Regions from separate parts of the Dactylosporangium cerinum genome, predicted to be linked through region 1. Evidence: riboswitches for the same ligand, from Rfam matches in the RefSeq annotation. Region 1 holds a riboswitch; the other holds the start of a gene.
What was found. A riboswitch is a leader RNA that binds a small molecule or an ion and turns the genes downstream of it on or off. The one in region 1 is predicted to bind cyclic di-AMP.
Positions count from the first base shown of each region.

Region 2: another riboswitch for cyclic di-AMP. It lies ahead of ACFPIJ_RS63760 (coiled-coil domain-containing protein); the one in region 1 lies ahead of ACFPIJ_RS38695 (C40 family peptidase).

Region 1 covers NZ_JBHSIU010000054.1:167,193-172,463, reverse strand. Annotated here, with positions in the region: gene ACFPIJ_RS38710 (ATP-binding cassette domain-containing protein) at 1-1,168, shown strand, start outside; gene ACFPIJ_RS38705 (alpha/beta fold hydrolase) at 1,218-1,976, opposite strand; gene ACFPIJ_RS38700 (hypothetical protein) at 2,045-2,356, opposite strand; cyclic di-AMP (ydaO/yuaA leader) riboswitch at 2,532-2,696, shown strand; gene ACFPIJ_RS38695 (C40 family peptidase) at 2,704-3,705, shown strand; gene ACFPIJ_RS38690 (hypothetical protein) at 3,798-4,502, opposite strand; gene ACFPIJ_RS38685 (leucine-rich repeat domain-containing protein) at 4,538-5,263, opposite strand.
Region 2 covers NZ_JBHSIU010000131.1:358,744-364,014, forward strand. Annotated here, with positions in the region: gene ACFPIJ_RS63750 (cyclase family protein) at 1-420, opposite strand, end outside; gene ACFPIJ_RS63755 (LysR family transcriptional regulator) at 496-1,374, shown strand; gene ACFPIJ_RS63760 (coiled-coil domain-containing protein) at 1,368-2,384, opposite strand; cyclic di-AMP (ydaO/yuaA leader) riboswitch at 2,388-2,525, opposite strand; gene ACFPIJ_RS63765 (HPF/RaiA family ribosome-associated protein) at 2,743-3,189, shown strand; gene ACFPIJ_RS63770 (condensation domain-containing protein) at 3,889-5,262, opposite strand.

The DNA of each region.
Region 1 (5,271 bases):
CGAGCCGGGCCCGGCCGGCGAGCTGCGCCAGTACGGCATGACCGGCGCCGTCGCCGACCGGCAGGACGAACTGCTGCGCACCGCGGACCGCCGGCAGCGGCTGGCCCGCCTCCGCACGGGACGGATCATGACCATCGGGTGGACACTGTTCGCCGCGGGCGTCCTGCTGCTGCTCTGGCTGTCGCGCGACGACCCCGGCGTGCGCAGCGGCGGCGTGGTGTTCCTGCTGGCCGTCCTGGCGATGCAACTGGTCGCCCAGGCCGAGCAGGCGGCGACGACGTTCAGCAAGCTCAGCCGGCTCAGCACGATCCTGGAGCGGTTCACCTGGCTGGAGCGCCTCGTGGAGCAGTCCGGCGACCGGCACTCCGGCAGCGCGACCGCACCGGCCGGCCTGCGGCACAGCATCGAGCTGCGGGGCGTGACCTTCCGGTACACCCCCGACGGCCCGCCGGTGCTCGACGACGTCAGCCTCGTCCTGCCCGCCGGCACGGTCGTCGCCCTCGCCGGGCACAACGGGGCGGGCAAGTCGACCCTGGTCAAGCTGCTGATGGGGCTCTACCGGCCGACCGCCGGTCAGATCCTGCTCGACGGCGTCGATCTCGTGACGCTCGATCATCACAGCGTGCGCGAGCGGCTCGCGGCCGGGTTCCAGGACTTCTGCCGGTTCGAGCTGCCCGCCGGCGACACCGTCGGGGCCGGCGACCTGCCGCGCCTCGGCGACCGGGAGGCCGCCGCCGGGGCACTGACCAGGGCCGGATCGGCCGACGTGATCGGCCGGCTCGCCGACGGGCTGGAGACGCCGCTGGGCCGGTCGATGCCGGGTGGCGCCCTGCCGTCGGAGGGGCAGTGGCAGAAGCTGGCCCTCGGCCGGGCGATGATGCGCGAGGCGCCGCTGCTGCGCGTGCTGGACGAGCCGACCGCCAGCCTGGACGCGGAGAGCGAGGCCGCCCTGTTCGCCGGCTGCCTGGAGGTCGGGCGGGCGGACGCGGCGGTCAACGGGTGCGTCACGCTGCTCGTGTCGCACCGCTTCTCGACCGTCCGCACCGCCGACCTCATCGTGACGCTGCGCGACGGCAAGGTCGCCGAGGTCGGCACGCACGAGGACCTGATGGCCACCGGCGGCTGGTACGCCACCGTCTGCACCATGCAGGCGGCCGACTATGCCTGAGCCCGCGCCGACGGTGGCCGCCGTCCGATCCCGCCGTCCCTGCAACGGGTCAGGCCCGGCGGATCGGCATGTGCGTGGGTGCCGGCGGGCCGGACAGAAACGTGGTGACGAGCCCGGTGCACAGCTGCGGGTGCTCGATGAGCAGGGTGTGCGAGGCGTTGGGCACCACGGCGAGCTCGGCATCGGGCAGCGCCCGGTAGAGCCGCAGGACGTGCTCCAGGGAGACGGCGTCGTCGTCGCCGGCCATCACCAGCGTCCGGCAGGCCACCGCGCTCAGGTCGGCGGCGGCCAGCGCCAGGTCGCCGGCGTCGGACGACGCGGCGATCCGCTCGATGACGGACACCAGGTGGCCCGGCCCTTCCGGGGTCACCTCGGCGTGCTGGTCGTAGATGATCTGCGGGATGTCGGCAGGGGTGGCCGGCGGTAGCAGGACGCCGTCCTGATGGAAGGCCCCGCTGATCAGCACCAGCCGGGACACCAGGTCGGGCCGGGCGATCGCGGTCAGCAGCGCCACGACCGCACCCGCGCTGTAGCCGACCACCGCGGCCGGCCCGCCGACGACGTCCCGCAGGAACGCGACCGTGTCCCGCGCCATGACCTGCGGGCTGAGCGGGCCGCCCGGGTCCGCGGTGTGCCCGTGGCCGCGCCGCTCCGGCACGTACAGCCGGAACCCACCGTCCAGCGCGTCCAGGTTGCCGGCGAAGCAGCGCGAGTCGACGACCGCGCCGTGCAGCAGCACCACCGGATCGCCCGCGCCTCGTTCGTCGTACCAGGTGCGCACGCCGTCGAGCTCGACATACCGCTGCACTGTGACCTCCCGCCCCGATCATGGCGCACCGGAACCGCCCCCGCTGCCCGTGGCACGGTCCTGGTGCGCTACCGGCCCGGCAGGGGGCCGCCGCGCAGGAACGCCTCGTACAGGTCGCGGACGTCCTCGTCGATCGTCGGCCGGATGTTGCTGTACCGGGTGTCGGCCCGGTCGCGGTGCGGCCCCGAGAGCCAGTAGCGCTCGTCGGTCTCGACGTCGAAGAAGTTCGCGTCGAACATCCCCGGCCAGCGGCGCAACGTCCGGCCGTGCCAGTAGGCCGTCTTCCAGGTGCGGTTGAACCGGACGGTACTGATCCACGCCGGACCCTGATCGGTGCCGTGACCGGTCTTCAACTGCACGAACATCACCCGCTCGGCCATGGACAACCACGATGCCGCAGATCTCCACGTCGCGCATCGCCTTATTCACGCCGTTCGAGACAGGCAGGTGCGTCTTGAGTCTTCGTTAAGTGTCGCTTAGATCGAGGCCCGACGGTCTCTGCTGCCGTTACGTTTGGGTCGGCCTGCCGGACTTCGCCACCCCGCCGGGGTGGCCGGGCAGCCACCGCTGAGTCGCCGGCCGCGTGTCCCGCACGAGGTCGACGAGCCGGGGAACCAACCTGGTTTCCATTGGGGTGAATCCGCGCCACGGCGCGGTAGGGCGCGCCTTCTTCTCGCCCGAATCCGTCAGCTAACCCGGTAAGCGGTCCAGGAAGAAGGACTGTGCCGTGTTCAACGGACGCACGACGCTGCGCACCGCGGTCGTCGCGCTGGCGGTGGCGGCGATGATCGCCCCGGCCTGCGCCGCGCACGCGGATCCGACGCCTGAGCAGCTCCAGGCCCAGATCGACAAGGGCAACGAAGAGGTCGAGCTCGTCGTCGAGCAGTACAACAAGGTCAAGGGCGACCTCGAGGCGACCGAGGCGGCGATCACCAAGTTGCAGGCCGACCTGGCACCGCTGCAGGCCACCATGGACACCGCCCAGGACGACGCCACCACGCTCGCGGTCAACGCGTACAAGAGCGGCGGCAACCTCGGCACGTGGTCGCTCATGCTCGGCGCGAGATCGTCGGACAACTTCACCGACCGGGTCGGCACCCTCCGGCAGATCTCGCTCAGCCAGCAGCGCGACCTGGCCGCGTACGGCGCGGCGAAGGACGCCTTCACCGCCGAGCAGCGCCGGCTCAACGACACCAAGGCGGCGCAGAGCCAGCAGAAGATCGAGCTGGAGACCCGCCGCAAGAAGATCGAGGGCGACATCGCCCGCCTGGACCAGATGCAGGCCAAGGCCGAGGCCGCCGCCGCTGCGGCCGCCGCTGCCGCCGCGAAGCCCAAGACGACCACCACCACGCCGCCGCCCGCGGGGAAGCCACCGGCGGTGTCCGGCTCGGCGGGCAAGGCGGTCAACTACGCGTGGGCGCAGCTCGGGAAGAAGTACGTGTGGGGCACCGCCGGGCCGAACACCTTCGACTGCTCCGGGCTGACCATGATGGCGTGGAAAGCGGCCGGGGTGTCGTTGCCGCACAACGCCGCACAGCAGTGGCAGAAGGTCCGCCACATCTCACGCAGCCAGCTCGCCCCGGGCGACCTGGTGTTCTACAACAACCTCGGGCACGTCGGGATCTACATCGGCAACAACCAGATCATCCACGCCCCCAACAGCCGTACGGTCGTGAAGGTCGCCCCGGTCGACATCGACAAGTTGTACGGGTACGGCCGACCGGCCTAATTGGTTGGACGCCGGCAGCCCGGGCGTCCATGGTCGGTCGATGAGCGATCGGTTCGCGGGCGTCCGGGCGACGTTCGACCACGACCGGCGACCTACGCGCCCTCGGCCTGGCGATGGCCTTCTGGGAAGCGGCCTGACGTCAGGCCCGCCGCCAGCCGCCAGCGTGCCACTTCACCTTCGTGTGCGCCGGTCGCGGTTGCGGCGGAGACAGCCGCCGGGTCCGCGCCACCGCTGAGCGCGGCGAGCGGCCAGGTCGGCACGCCGTCAGCGCCGTCGTAGGCGGTCCAGGCCCACGGTCCGTCGAAACGCCAGGCGCGGCCGTCGGCGTCGGCCACGTCGTCACCGGGCGTCAAGAAGGCGTACGGCCGGAAGACCAGCTCAAATGTGAGCGGGATGCCGTTGCCGGGTTCGATGCTGGTGCCCTGGAACTCGGCGGCGGGGTCGGGTGCCTCGCCGGCTGGCAGGATGAGCAGGCTCAGTTTCGGCCGCGGCAGCCAGCCGGTCTGTTGCGGCGGATCGTGCTCGTGGACCTCGATGACGTGGATGATCCGGGGCGGGATGCCGATGCGACAGGTGTCACCCGGCGCGAGCTGGTCGGCAGTCGGTTCCGTGACGTACAGCTCGGCCGGATCGTGGCGGTCCAGGGCCGCCTCGCCGTTCCAGCGGATGCCGTCGGCGTCGGGGTCGATCTCCCACCACGGCCAGCGGACGGTGACATGCGATTCATCGACGTGCGTCACGACCGTGGGAGTGAACAGGCACTGGATACGCAGCACGTCCCCGACGCGGTGGTCCATCGCGGCAGGTTAACGCACCGCCTCCCAGGTTACGTTCAGGAGAACCCGCCGCCGGTGAAGTAGGCGGTCAGGATCTGCTGGGCGCCGGCGAACCAGTAGCCGTCGTTGCCGGCCAGGAACGAGGCGCTCATCAGCGGTTCGTCGTGCAGGCCGGTCAGCTCGACGAGGTTGGTCAACCCGCGCAGCTCGGACGGTAGCGCGAGCAGCCCGTTGTCGCCGAGCCGCAGGTGGGTCAGGCCGGTGAGCCGGCCGAGTTCCGGCGGCAGTGTGGTCAACCGGTTGCCGTCCAGCGCCAGCTCGCGCAGCGAGGCGAGGTCGCCGATCCGCGCGGGCAGCGAGGCCAGCTGGTTCGAGCCGGCGTCGAGGAACTCGAGCCGGCGCAGGTCGCCGATCCGGTCGGGAAGTTCCCGCAGCCGGTTTCCCCGCACCTCCAGCGCGCGCAACGCGGCCAGCTCGCCGATGCCCGAGGGCAGCACGGCGAGCTGGTTGCCGCTCAGGTCGAGCTGCTCCAGCTGGCCGAGTCCGCCGATGCCGGCCGGGAGTTCCGCGAGGTGGTTGTCGTACAGATAGAGCACCGACAAGCCACGCAGCCTGCCGATCTCGTCCGGCACCGTGGTCAGCGCGTTGCCGCTGAGGTTCAACACGTCGAGTTCGGCCAGCGTGCCGATCGACGCCGGCACCCGGGTCAGCCCCTGACCGGACAGGTCCAGGACGGGCGCACCGGTGGCCGCGGCCCGTGCGATGGCGGCGGAGACGTCCATCCGCACCT
Region 2 (5,271 bases), on a different contig from region 1:
CAGGAACGGCGCGTCGGGTCCGCCGTAGGCGGGGTTGCCGAAGTGCCTGGACCAGCCCGTACACACCAGAACGGCGACACCGGACAGATCGGTGCCAGCACCGAGAGCCTTGGCGAGGTGCGCCGCGTCGACGGCGCGTTCGCCGGTCGCGTCGACCAGGAGGCCGGGCAGGTCCGCCACCCGGTCGAGGGGTACGTCGGTGAGATCGCCCCGGCCCTCGAACCGGTGCGCCGGGGTGTCGAGGTAGGTGCCGGTGTTGGCGATCAGGTCGATGCGGCCGATCTGGAAGGTGGTGTCGACGGCGTACCGGCCGCGGGAGTCGTCCCGGGACAGGTAGTCGGTGATGACGGGTCCCGGCATGCCCGGGTATGTGACCAGCCCCGCGTGGATCGGGTGGCTCAGTTCGACAAAGCGGCTCACTCGTTCATCTTGATGGACAGCGCAGCTAACGTGTGAGCGAGAATTCCTACAGTTGCACTGAAGCAGGGCTGCACATTGAACCTGGATCCGCGCCGCCTCGCGGTGCTCGCCGCGATCGCCCGCCGGGGCACCCTCGCCGGCGCCGCCGCCGCGCTGCACGTCACCCCGTCGGCGGTGTCGCAGCAGCTGGCGCAGCTGGAGCACACCGTCGGCCGGCCGCTCGTCGACCGGTCCGGGCGGCGGGCCGTGCTCACCGCCGCCGGCCGGGTGCTCGCCGGCCGGGCCGAGGCCATCGAACGCGAGCTCGCCGAGGCCGAGCGGGAGCTGACCGCGATGTCGGGCCGGGCCGCGGGCCTGGTCCGGGTCGGCGCGTTCCCGACCGTGATCCGGTTCCTGCTCATCCCCGCGATGGCCCGGCTGGCCCGCGACCACCCCGACGTGACCTGCTCGATCACCGAGCTGGACGGCCCGCCCGCGCTGCGCGAACTGCGCCTCGGCGGCCTGGACGTGACGATCACCGAGCGGGACGCCTCGCTGGGTCTGGAGTCGCGCCGGCAGGTGCACGTGGTGCCGCTCGGCGAGGATCCCTACCGGGTGGTCGTGCCGCTGGACTGGCCGCCGGTGCATTCCTACGGCGACCTGGCCGACCGGCCGTGGATCTGCGGGCCGCCGTCCTCGACGACGGGGCAGGTGCTCGACCGGCTGGGCCGGGAGCGTGGCTTCACCCCGCGGCGGGTGCACCTGTGCGTGGACTATCCGGCCGTGCTCGCCCTGGTCTCAGCCGGCCTGGGCGCGACCATCGCGCCGGATCTGGCGCTTCGCGGCGGGTCTGATTTCGCGGTGCGGGTGACGGACCTGCCGGTCGCCGGGGCGCGCCGCCTCGACGCCCTCGTCACCGCCGGCAGGACTGCCCTGCCGGCGGTGGAGGCGCTGCTCACGGCGCTCGTTCAATAGATGGACATGTGGACGTGGTTGGTGTGGTCGCTGCTCGGGTCGCCCTGACCGCTGGTATACGCGCGCCAGCCGGCCGCCGGCGTCCAGATCTGCTTGAACCAGATCACGTACATGACCCCCAGCGCGGTCGCGTTCTTCACCAGCCACGCGGCGAGCTGCGTGCCGTACTCCTTCGACGAGCCGGTCGCCACCCCGCCGAAGCCCTTCACGTCGGCGGCGAAGTCGCAGGCCCGTCCCTTCGGGTGCTCGTACGGCTCACCCGGCGGCCGCCAGCACGACACGAAGTGCGTGAAGCCCGCCTTCTGCACCTGCTGCATCGCGTGCAACGTCCTCGGCGTCAGGCAACCCTTCGTGGTCGGGTCGTCGACGCTGCACGACTCGGCCGGCCACGACCCGTCGGCCCGGCGAGGGGCCGGCTCCGCCGTCTTGCTGGTGGTGTTGCCGCTCCCGGTGGTGGATGCGTCGACGGCGTTCTTCGACTGGGCGAGAGCCTGCTCCAGCTCCGCCTTCTGCTTCGTCATCACCGCCATGCTCGCCTGCTGCTTGGCGACCTCGGCGTCGATCGTCGCCTTCGTCTTGCTCAGCTCCGCCCGCAGCACCGCCACCTGGCGCAGCTGCGCGGCCCGCTCGCGGGCGAGGACCTCCAGAGTGCTCACCCGGTCGGCGAACATCCCCGGGGTGCCGCTGTTGAGCAGCGTCGCCGCGCTGCGCAGCCCACCGCCGTTCTGATACGCGGCGACCGAGATCGACTGGCTCTCCTCGAGCAGCGCCGCGTACTGCGGCTCGGTCGCCGCCTGTTGCGCGGCCAGGTTCTTCTGGCGCTCCAGCGACGCGGTGAGCGCGTTCTGCGCGTCGATGTACGCGCGGTTGGTCTCGTCGAGCTTCTTGATCAGCGCAGGGTCGCCGCCCTCGCTGGCGTTCGCCGGTGAGGACGTGCCGAGCACCACGGTCGGGGTCAGGAGGATCGCAAGCGTCGCGACGACGGCGACGATCCACGGAGGTCTGGACATACTGTTCCCTCCATCGGCCGCCTACCGGGTGAGCTGACGGATTCGGGACGGAACAGTCGCCCCTACCGCTCGTTTCGAGCGGATTCACCCCAGAAACTTGGTTCCCCGGCCCGTGGGGGCACGGCTCGGCGGCGGCCCGCGCCGGCACAGTCGGTGCCTACGAGCGGGGCTGCCGCCGACCCTAACCACCTGCGATTTCACCCTTCCTGAGACCCTCCGTGACGTCCCGGCGGCGGAGTGAAACAGGGCGAGGTGAGGGGTGGTAGGCTAGCTTCCTAGGTAGGTTTGGGGGACATGAACCAGGTCACTGCGGGGTATGCGGTGATCGTCAAGGAAAGCAACGGAAGGGGTCTCGGACATGTCGAGGAGTGCTACGAGCACACCGGCCACCGTCGAGGACTGCCTGCGCGTCGGTGCCGGTTTCTCTCAGGGGGACAGGGCCTGGATCGCCGAGCAGTTCGCCACGCTCGACAGTCAACTGGCCACGTACCATGCCGACGCCACCGAGCTCGAGGTGCTGGTGAAGGACCGGGGCGCGCGGGGGCAGAAGGTGACCCTCGAGTGCTGGATCGCCGGGCAGCAGAAGATCGTGACGACGTCGACGGAGGAGGATCTGCACGCCGCGATCAACGACGTCCGCGACGACCTGCGGCGCCGCTTGAACGACGCGAAGACCCGGCAGGAGCCCCGCAACAACCGCCATCTGCGCGAGAGCACCATCACGGACGTCATCTCCCCTGAGCTGACCCCGCCCTTGGACGAGACCGAGCCGGCCGACGAGGAGAGTGCCGCTCGGAGCGTGTGACCTTTTGCGAGAGTTGCCCGGTCGCCGGTTGCTGGCGGCCGGGCTTCGCTGCGTGGTTGCCCGCTTTTGCTGGTTGCGGTTCGCTGTCTCTGGTCGTCCAGACCTTCAAATATTCGCCCAGACGTTGCGGGGACTTGATGGCACCGCCCGGCCTTCGGCCGTGCGACAGGGTTGCGTGGTCACCGCGACTGCCGTCTTGCGGTGATGCCAAGCCAGGTCCGCACTCACATGATCCAGGCCCGTCGAGGTCATCATTCGGTGCTACAACACCGCCTTCAGCCAAAAAACGAAAACCATCGATCACTGGACTGGTCGGTACCAGCGCTCCCGAACGGAAATCTTGAACAACCTGGTGGATCGGTGACCGCCCGCGGTCAGTAATCCACCAGGTAGTTCGAAACGTTGGGTCCGGCGCGGGCGGGGCGGGGGAGATTGCGGCTTTTGTGACCAGCGGCGGTGTGGGACCACCGAATGATGACCTCGACGGCGGTGGATCATGTGAGTGCGGACCTGGCTTGGGATCACCGCAAGACGGCTGTCAGGGTGACCACGCCACCCTGTCGCACGGACGCGCCAGCGGCCGGGCGGTGCCATCAAGTCCCCGCAACGTTGGGCGAATATTTGAAGGTCATGCTGACCGGAAACCGCGAACCGCAACCAGCGACCTGACACGGCTGCACATGAGACGACCAGTGCACATCACAACTCAAGCAGCGTGCCCGTAGTGGCCCGCGGGTCCAGGGCAGCCTTGACGACGAGACGCTCAAGGCCGTCGAGGAAGCCCAGCGGCCCGCGTTCGCCGAGGAAGCCCCGCTCGGAGCACAGCATCAGCTCCGCCGTGTCGCTGAGGTCGGTCAGGAAGAGGAAGAAGTTCGCGCCCTTCGGCAGGCGGTCGATGACCGGGGCGAGCAGCTTCGTCGCCGGCAACGCGTCAGTGATGGCGAGCGTCAGGACGGCCTCGGGCAGGGGTGGTGGCGGGGTCTGCTCCTGCACCGAATACCGGGTGTCGTTGAAGAAACAGTAGCCGTCGGGGGTGATCGCCCGCTGGACGGCGATCTGGGCGAAGATGGTGTCGAGCTTGCGGGGGTCGTACTCGCAGTGGGCGTAGGCCAGCAGTGCCGCGTCGGAGGCGCGGTGCAGCAGGTCGCCGACGGATTCGCTGGACGGCTGTGGGAACTCCAGCCGGAACAGTGCGTTCTCGTTGAAGGCGCCGACCAGGCCCCGGCTCGCCGGTCGGAAGCGGGTCGACACGATCAGGCGCAGGAATGCCTCGTCTTCGCCGGTGTGCGAGGCCAGCAGCAGCGTGACGGCGGCGAGCAGGACGGTCGCCGGGGGCACCCCGTGCCGGCTGGCGAGACCGTTGGTGGCCAGGGCGAGGGCGGGGGACTGGATCTGGCCCCAGTCGAGGTTGGGTGGCCGGCCGTCGCGGGTGCTCTCGATCATGCAGGTGGGCACCCCGGCGAGGTGTTTCGACCAGTAGCTCAGCGCCTTCGCCTCGCGGCGCAGGCCGATGGGCGAGGTCTCGTATTCGACGCGTTGCAGCGGCTGCTGGCCCGGCTCGACCACGATCGGCGGGTCCTGGAGCAGGTTGAGCAGGTCGCCGCGGACGATCGCGAAGCTCCAGCCGTCGACGGCCATGTGGCTGGCGGCGAGCAGGACGGTCACCGGCAGCCCGTCCTGGGTGAGCACCGCGACCCGCAGCGGCAGGTCGGCACCGATGTCGAACCAGGGCCTGCGCAGCGCCTCACCGAAGTCGTTGAGATGAAGATCGCTGATGTCGTGGACCTGCAGCGGGATGTCGCCCTCGCCCACGACGCGCTGCCGCGGTCCGTCGGGGGTGTCGACGAACAGGGTGTGCAGCGCGTCGTGCCGCTCGACGAGCCGCTGGAGAGCAAGCGTGACGTCGGACAGGGAGCGGCCGGCGGGGACGGGGCACTGGACGAGGAGGTTGAGGGTGGTGTCATCCGCTGGCAGCCAGCGGAACACGTCCCAGATCGCGGTCTGCGCCCAGATGAGCGGGCCTTCGGCGGTGCGGCCGGTGTGGAAGTGCACGGCCGTGGGGGGTAAGTGCATTCGAGTCAC